Regions from separate parts of the Klebsiella sp. Sb-30 genome, predicted to be linked through region 1. Evidence: predicted binding sites of a transcription regulator. Region 1 holds the regulator's gene; the other holds the start of a gene.

Region 1 (4,676 bases):
TGAGCATCAGGCGCTGCTGGTGTTTGATGAAGTTCAGTGCGGCATGGGGCGTACCGGTTCGCTGTTTGCATATATGCACTATGGCGTGACGCCGGACATTCTTACCAGCGCCAAAGCGCTGGGCGGTGGCTTCCCGATCAGCGCCGTACTGACCACCAACGATATTGCCAGCGCATTCCACGCCGGTTCCCACGGTTCGACTTACGGCGGTAACCCGCTGGCCTGCGCCGTGGCCGGGGCGGCATTTGACCTGATTAATACCCCGGAGGTGCTGGAGGGCGTGAAGGCGAAGCGCGAGCTGTTTGTGCAGCATCTCCAGCAAATTGACGCGCAGTTTGACCTGTTCAGCGATATCCGCGGTATGGGGCTGTTGATTGGCGCGGAGCTTAAGCCGCAGTATAAGGGCCGGGCTCGTGATTTTCTCTATGCCGCGGCAGATGCCGGCGTGATGGTGCTGAATGCCGGGCCGGATGTGATGCGCTTTGTCCCTTCGCTGGTCATCGACGAGCAGGATATTGCCGAAGGCATGGCCCGCTTTGCCCAGGCGGTAAAGCAGGTTCTTAACGCTTAATCGCGCGTAGCCAGATGCCGTGATGCGGGCGCTGACGCCATGCCACCGAGGAGATGGTGTGCATGGTGTTCAGATGGTCGAGGATCCGCTGCAGATGTTGCTCCATCGTACTTAACGGCCCCCGGCTCACCTCCACATCCTGCGACTCCATAATATTGACATCGCCAGCGCTGCCGGGACCATCGGAATCCAGCCGCTGCTGGCAACGCTGGAGCGCAATCTCACAAGATTCCAGATAGCGTCGGGCCAGCTCCGGCGTCAGCATCGTATGCTCGCGGGCCAGGGTGGTCATCGCGTTGATATGCTCAACAATAAACTGGCTGTGGGTGACCCACAGTTTCATGTCGTCAAGATAGTGTGTGTTAAAACCGGGTTCCTGCATGGCCTGATTCAGCGAGTTATACAGCGAGTTATGCGCCTGATTGACGCGCATCCGGCGATAGGCCAGCGCCGGAGCCTGATGATCGTCGCTAAGAATCAGCCTGATCGCTTCCTGATCGGCTTCCAGCGCGTCGTGAGCGTTCTTACGCAGTAGCCCGCTTTGCCATTGCGGCCATAGCCAGACCATGCCGCCAAAGGCGATAAGGCAGCCGATAAGCGTATCGATAAGCCTGGCGACAATATACTGCTCGCCGTTGAGCGTCAGAAGCTGCAGGGTATACACCGCCGTCACGGTAAAGCCAACCATCGCCCAGCCATAATGCTTGCGGATAATCAGGTAGCTCAGCAGCGTGACGAGCAGCATCGCGGAGAGCGTATAACCCTCCGGGACATGGAAGTGCAACGCCAGTCCGGCGATGGCCAGACCGGCAAGCGTACCTGCCGCCCGATGGACGATACGTACCCGCGTCGCGCCGTAGCCGTTTTGGGTTACAAAAAGCACCGTCATCAGGATCCAGTAAGGCTTGGGAAGGTTCAGGGCACTTCCCATCAGGCTCGCGGCCGTTAACATCACGCAGATACGCGCAGCGTTACGTAACGCCGGTGATTTTAACGAGAGATAGTTTTTTAGCGCGGGCAGCAGCGGCAGACGGCGCTCTTTATCCGCCATCAGGTTGCGAGCGTACAGCGGGCGCTGGGTACGCAGCACCCGGGCTATTCGGCTGAAGTGCCAGGCGCAGAACTGCCCTACCGGGTTGTCCGGATGCTGCCAGGCAATTTTCTCCAGCGCGCCGATCTGCTTATCCATGTTAAAGCGCCGCGGATAGCGGTGGTACAGGATGTCATCGGCCAGCACCCGCAGGCGAGCGGCAACGGTTTGCGCGTTCCAGCGGATCACCGCCTCGGCATGGCTGCGTTCTACCAGTTTTTGTACTTCTTCGGGTTGGTGCAGGCTGACGGAGATATGTTCCTGCAAATCCAGCGCCATCTGAAACGCCCGCAGCAGGCGCTTGTGGTCATTGCGCTGGTTCGCCGCCAGCATATGCATCTGCTGGTAGCATTGGGTGATCAGGTCCACCACCTTCTGCTGGCGCGTGAGCAGCGGCGGCAGTGAAGTGGTGGGATCGATATGCTGGGTCAGCAGGCTGTATTTGGCTTCGCAGTAGTTAGCCAGCTCGCGATAGAGCAGGCTCAGCGATTCGCGCAGCGGCTGCTCGCGCCATAGCCAAAACCAGAACCAGTTAAACAGACCGTACCACAGCGTCCCGAGGGCGTAGATCAGCAGTGGCTCCCAGACGGGCATGTTTCCGGCAAGGCTCAGGGTAAAGATCGCGGCAATCAACGAAGCGGGCAGAAGCCTGGCGTGCAGAGAGCTGATCTCCGCCGTCACGCCGAGCAGCAGCGCCAGGCCGCTGAGAATCAAAGGTAGCGGGATCGCCTGCTGAAGCAGAAGCTGGACGACCAGACTGCAGCCGGCGAACAGCGAACCGCCAATAATCAAGCGTTTAAAAAAACGTTTGTGCGGCGTATCCAGACCGGCGACGTTACAGCAGGCGGGCACCAGCGAGAACAGCAGACCTTGCTGTAAATGACCGAGGAGGAGGCCGATTGCGACAGGCAAACACAACACCAGCGTTTGCCGCAGTGCATAGTTGACTTCCGGGTGGTAAATCAGCCTGCGCCACATAGAGGGAAAACAAAAACGGCGTATTGCGCAAGCAATACGCCGTTTTATCGACTTAACGCGTACCGTATACGACGATAGTTTTACCGTGTGCGGAGATCAGGTTCTGATCTTCCAGCATCTTCAGGATACGGCCAACGGTTTCGCGGGAACAGCCAACAATCTGACCAATTTCCTGACGGGTAATTTTAATTTGCATACCATCAGGGTGGGTCATCGCATCCGGCTGTTTTGCCAGGTTCAACAGCGTCTGAGCGATGCGCCCGGTGACGTCGAGGAAGGCAAGGTTACCCACTTTTTCTGAGGTCACCTGCAGACGGCGAGCCATCTGCGACGACAAGCGCATCAGGATATCCGGGTTAACCTGAATGAGCTGACGGAATTTTTTGTAGGAGATTTCGGCCACTTCACATGCGGTTTTCGCACGTACCCAGGCGCTACGCTCCTGGCCTTCTTCAAACAAGCCTAATTCACCGATGAAATCGCCCTGGTTGAGGTAAGAGAGGATCATCTCTTTACCTTCTTCATCCTTGATGAGCACAGCCACAGAGCCTTTGACGATGTAGTACAACGTTTCTGCTTTTTCACCCTGGTGGATCAGCGTGCTTTTAGATGGGTACTTATGAATGTGGCAATGAGACAAGAACCATTCGAGGGTAGGGTCTGTTTGCGGTTTGCCAAGCACCATGCGCGGTTATCCTCTGTTATAAGCTATCTCCGGGTGCCGACACTACACGGCATCCGGGCATGCAATCGTATTGTTTCCCTATGCCTGGGAAACGGGCTGGTGATTTTTCTTCAGCCTGTAATGTGAACTCCTCTGCATACATGCAGTACATCAATGTAATACTGTAGCATCCCGACTGTTTTAGCATAGCTTTTGCCGCATGTCTCCTGGTGTCTCGCTTCAGCATGATGCAGGTCGCCTTCCGTTGCGAGAATTGTTATGTACGCGTAATCTGTCAGGAAAATTGCAACCTTGGAGTTAAATTTTATGCAAGCTCGTGTGAAATGGGTTGAAGGGTTAACCTTCATCGGAGAGTCGGCGTCAGGTCACCAGATTCTGATGGACGGCAACTCCGGAGATAAAGCGCCAAGCCCAATGGAGATGGTGCTGATGGCGGCGGGCGGATGCAGCGCGATCGATGTCGTGTCTATTTTGCAGAAAGGTCGTCACAACGTGACTAACTGTGAAGTCAAGCTGACGTCTGAACGTCGGGAAGAGGCGCCGCGTCTGTTTACCCATATCAACATGCATTTTATTGTCACCGGCAAGGAGCTGAAAGATGCGGCCGTCTCCCGTGCGGTGGATCTGTCGGCGGAGAAATACTGCTCGGTGGCGCTGATGCTGCAAAAAGCGGTGAACATCACCCATTCGTTTGAGGTGGTAGAGGCGTAATGCCAGATACCCGGTGGCGCGATGCTTACCGGGTTGACACCGTCTTGCAGGCCGGCGCAAGCGTAGCGCCGGCCGCGAATTTAAATTGCTTTACCTTCCATCAAACGCTCCACCAGCGGCGTCATGATGAGCTCCATCGCCAGCCCCATTTTCCCGCCAGGCACCACCAGCGTATTGATATGCGAGATAAACGAGCCCTGTAGCATCGCCAGCAGCCAGGGAAAATCGATATCCGGTAGGTTGCGGAAGTGGATCACTACAAAGCTTTCATCCAATGACGGAATGCCCTTCGCCGCAAACGGGTTGGAGGTGTCGACAGTGGGGACGCGCTGGAAGTTGATATGGGTGCGCGAAAACTGCGGTGTGATGAAGTTGATATAGTCTTCCATTGAACGGACCACGGAATCCATCACCGCTTCACGGGAGTGACCTCGTTCACTGGTATCGCGGATGAGCTTCTGAATCCATTCCAGGTTGACGATAGGCACCACGCCAACCAGCAGGTCGACATTCTGCGCGACGTTATACTGCGGCGTGACAACCCCGCCGTGCAGCCCTTCATAAAACAGGACATCGGTCGGTTCCGGTAGCGGTTGCCACGGTGTGAATGTGCCCGGTACCTGATTCCACGGCACCGCCTC
Region 2 (4,676 bases), 2.3 Mb from region 1:
CAGAAATTGCTCGACCTCGGATTTGATATTGAAGAGGCCTCATGGCTGAATCCCGTACCGCACGTGTGGTCAGTACATATCCGTGATAAAGAGTGCTCGCTGTGTTTCACCAACGGCAAAGGGGCAACCAAAAAAGCGGCGCTGGCCTCGGCTCTTGGTGAATATTTCGAGCGTCTGTCCACCAACTACTTTTTTGCTGACTTTTGGCTGGGCGAAACCATCGCTAACGGACCATTCGTCCACTATCCAAATGAGAAATGGTTCCCGCTGACCGAAGACGATGAAGTGCCGGAAGGTCTGCTGGATCCTCGTCTGCGCGCATTTTACGATCCTGACGATCAGTTGACCGCCAGCATGCTGGTCGATCTGCAGTCGGGCAACGACGAACGCGGCGTTTGCGGCCTGCCGTTCACCCGCCAGTCCGATGGCGAAACCGTCTATATCCCGATGAATATCGTCGGCAACCTGTATGTCTCTAACGGGATGTCCGCAGGCAACACGGCGAACGAAGCGCGCGTTCAGGCACTGTCGGAAGTCTTCGAGCGTCACATTAAAAACCGCATCATCGCTGAGAGCATCAGCCTGCCAGAAATTCCGGCAGAGGTCATGGCGCGTTATCCAGGTGTGGTGGAGTCCATCAATAAGCTGGAAGCCGAAGGTTTCCCGATCTTTGCTTACGATGGCTCGCTGGGCGGCAAATACCCGGTTATCTGCGTGGTGTTGTTTAACCCGACCAACGGAACCTGCTTCGCCTCTTTCGGCGCGCATCCGGACTTCGGCGTCGCTCTTGAACGTACCGTCACCGAGCTGCTGCAAGGCCGTAGCCTGAAAGATCTCGATGTCTTTACGCCACCAACCTTCGATGATGAAGAAGTCGCTGAACACGCCAATCTTGAAACCCACTTTATTGATTCCAGCGGTCTGATCTCCTGGGATATGTTCAAACAGGATGCTGACTATCCGTTCGTCGACTGGAGCTTTTCCGGCACCACGGAAGAAGAGTTCGCCACCCTGATGGCCATCTTTAAAGAAGAAGATAAAGAAGTTTACATCGCCGATTATGAGCACCTGAGCGTCTACGCCTGCCGCATCATCGTTCCGGGAATGTCAGACATTTACCCGGCGGAAGATCTGTGGCTGGCCAATAACAGCATGGGCAGCCATCTGCGCGAAACCCTTCTCTCCCTGCCGGGCAGTGAATGGGAAAAAGAAGATTATCTGGCGCTGATCGAACAACTGGATGATGAAGGGAATGACGACTTCACCCGCGTACGCGAGCTGCTGGGCCTGGCGACGGGCAAAGACAACGGCTGGTATACGCTGCGTATTGGCGAACTGAAAGCGATGCTGGCGCTGGCCGGTGGCGATCTGGAGCAGGCCTTGATCTGGACGGAATGGACCATTGAATTCAATGCGTCTATCTTCAGTGCGGAACGCGCAAATTACTACCGCTGCCTGCAGACGCTGCTGCTGCTCAGTCAGGAAGAAGAACGCCAGCCTCTGCAGTACCTGAATGCCTTTATCCGTATGTACGGCGCCGATGCGGTAGAAGCTGCCAGCGCGGCGATGAGCGGTGAAGCGCCGTTCTATGGCCTGCAGGCCGTAGATAGCGATCTCCAGGCTTTCCCGGCCCATCAGTCTTTACTGAAAGCCTATGAAAAACTGCAGCGGGCAAAAGCGGCATTCTGGGCTAAATAAGGCTTCATTTTACTGCCAGCCGCATTATTTACGGGGTCGATAAAGACCCCGTTTTTCATCGCTAAGTAGACCCGCGGCTAATTTGTAGTTGCAACGTTAATTTACAGTAAACTTTTTTTACGCATCACTTTAGGATTGTTAATTTTAATAAAAAATACCCCATTTTAATTAACCGTCCACAGCGGCCCAAAATGAAAAAAATCAACATAAGTTGTAAATTTTAAAATTTATTTTTTTCATTTAAAACAATCATTTATTCCCATAATAAGTCAAAACCACACATATCCAGGGCTTATAGTTCCGGTGGGATATGATCTACATCAATTTCCCTTCTATAATGCTTTGTTAGTATCTCACCGCCAACTTTTATAAAGAGAGAGTTAGTGTGAAAGCTGACAACCCTTTTGATCTTTTACTCCCTGCAGCCATGGCGAAAGTCGCCGAAGAAGCAGGTGTCTACAAAGCGACAAAGCACCCGATGAAGACGTTTTATCTGGCGATTACCGCTGGTGTTTTCATTTCCATTGCTTTTGTCTTCTATATTACGGCGACAACCGGCACTGCCGCGATGCCTTTCGGAATTGCTAAACTGATCGGGGGGATCTGCTTTTCACTCGGCCTGATTCTTTGCGTCATCTGCGGTGCCGACCTGTTTACCTCCACCGTACTTATCGTCGTGGCGAAAGCCAGCGGACGAATTACCTGGGGTCAACTGGCAAGAAACTGGCTCAACGTCTATGTTGGTAACCTGATAGGTGCACTGCTGTTTGTATTGCTGATGTGGTTATCTGGCGAGTATATGACCGCCAACGGTGCATGGGGCCTGAACGTCCTGCAAACCGCCGACCACAAAATGCACCATACATTTATTGAAGCCGTGTGTCTGGGTATCCTGGCTAACCTGATGGTCTGTCTGGCGGTGTGGATGAGCTACTCCGGTCGCAGCCTGATGGATAAAGCCATGATTATGGTTTTACCGGTGGCGATGTTTGTTGCCAGCGGCTTTGAGCACAGTATCGCTAACATGTTTATGATCCCGCTGGGTATCGTAATTCGCGACTTTGCAACCCCGGAATTCTGGACCGCTATTGGTTCTGCTCCGGAAAATTTCTCTCACCTGACCGTGATGAACTTCATTACTGATAACCTGATTCCGGTAACTATCGGGAACATTATCGGCGGTGGTCTGCTGGTTGGGTTGACATACTGGGTCATTTACCTGCGTGGCGACGACCATCACTAAGGGCCGTTTCAGGCAGTAAATAAAAAATCCACTTAAGAAGGTAGGTGTTACATGTCCGAGCTTAATGAAAAGTTAGCCACAGCCTGGGAAGGTTTCGCGAAAGGTGACTGGCAGAAAGAAGTCAACGTACGTGACTTTATCCAGAAAAACTATACCCCGTATGAAGGCGACGAGTCCTTCCTGGCTGGCGCAACTGAAGCGACAACCAAGCTGTGGGACAACGTTATGGAAGGTGTTAAACAGGAAAACCGCACTCACGCGCCTGTTGACTTCGACACTTCCCTTGCATCCACCATCACGTCTCATGACGCGGGCTACATCAACAAAGCTCTTGAGAAAATCGTTGGTCTGCAGACTGAAAAGCCTCTGAAACGTGCGATTATCCCGTTCGGCGGCATCAAAATGGTTGAAGGTTCCTGCAAAGCGTACGATCGCGAACTGGACCCGATGCTGAAAAAAATCTTCACCGAATACCGTAAAACCCATAACCAGGGTGTATTCGATGTGTACACCAAAGACATTCTGAACTGCCGTAAGTCTGGCGTTCTGACTGGTCTGCCGGATGCGTATGGCCGTGGCCGTATCATCGGTGACTACCGTCGCGTTGCGCTGTACGGTATCGACTTCCTGATGAAAGACAAATACGCACAGTTCCTGTCTCTGCAGTCTGACCTGGAAAACGGCGTAAACCTGGAAGCGACTATCCGTCTGCGTGAAGAGATCTCTGAACAGCACCGCGCTCTGGGTCAGATCAAAGAAATGGCAGCGAAATACGGCTGCGATATCTCAGGTCCGGCAACCAACGCGCAGGAAGCTATCCAGTGGACCTACTTCGGCTACCTGGCCGCGGTTAAGTCTCAGAACGGTGCAGCAATGTCCTTCGGTCGCGTATCCACCTTCCTGGATGCTTACATCGAACGTGACCTGAAAGCAGGCAAAATCACTGAACAAGACGCTCAGGAAATGATTGACCACCTGGTCATGAAATTGCGTATGGTTCGCTTCCTGCGTACTCCGGAATATGATGAACTGTTCTCCGGCGACCCGATTTGGGCAACTGAATCCATCGGTGGTATGGGCGTTGACGGCCGTACCCTGGTCACCAAAAACAGCTTCCGCTTCCTGAACACCCTGTACACCATGGGTCCGTCTCCGGAACCGAACATCACCGTTCTGTGGTCTGAAAAACTGCCGCTGAACTTCAAGAAATTCGCCGCTAAAGTGTCTATCGATACCTCTTCTCTGCAGTACGAGAACGATGACCTGATGCGTCCGGACTTCAACAACGACGACTACGCTATCGCATGCTGCGTAAGCCCGATGGTTGTTGGTAAGCAAATGCAGTTCTTCGGTGCTCGTGCTAACCTCGCGAAAACTATGCTGTACGCTATCAACGGCGGCGTTGATGAAAAACTGAAAATGCAGGTTGGTCCGAAATCTGAACCAATCAAAGGCGACGTTCTGAACTTCGACGAAGTGATGGAGCGTATGGATCACTTCATGGACTGGCTGGCTAAGCAGTATGTCACCGCCCTGAACATTATCCATTACATGCACGACAAGTACAGCTACGAAGCCTCTCTGATGGCGCTGCACGACCGTGACGTCATTCGTACCATGGCATGCGGTATTGCTGGCCTGTCCGTTGCGGCTGACTCCCTGTCTGCTATCAAATATGCGAAAGTTAAACCGATTCGTGACGAAGACGGCCTGGCCGTTGACTTCGAAATCGAAG

What was found. Region 1 encodes CRP, which controls carbon source genes, mostly activating them, when cyclic AMP is high. Its sites were predicted from a motif close to ATGTGANNNNNNTCACAT; they were not measured.
Region 2: the regulator CRP is predicted to act here: its motif matches at 2,007-2,024, upstream of focA (formate transporter FocA).

What each region holds. Positions count from the first base shown of each region.
Region 1 covers NZ_CM172749.1:434,982-439,657, forward strand. Annotated here, with positions in the region: gene argD (bifunctional acetylornithine/succinyldiaminopimelate transaminase) at 1-571, shown strand, start outside; gene AC236I_RS01965 (YccS/YhfK family putative transporter) at 561-2,639, opposite strand; gene crp (cAMP-activated global transcriptional regulator CRP) at 2,692-3,324, opposite strand; gene AC236I_RS01975 (OsmC family protein) at 3,631-4,035, shown strand; gene AC236I_RS01980 (phosphoribulokinase) at 4,116-4,676, opposite strand, start outside.
Region 2 covers NZ_CM172749.1:3,491,269-3,495,944, forward strand. Annotated here, with positions in the region: gene ycaO (30S ribosomal protein S12 methylthiotransferase accessory factor YcaO) at 1-1,698, shown strand, start outside; gene focA (formate transporter FocA) at 2,084-2,941, shown strand; gene pflB (formate C-acetyltransferase) at 2,993-4,676, shown strand, end outside.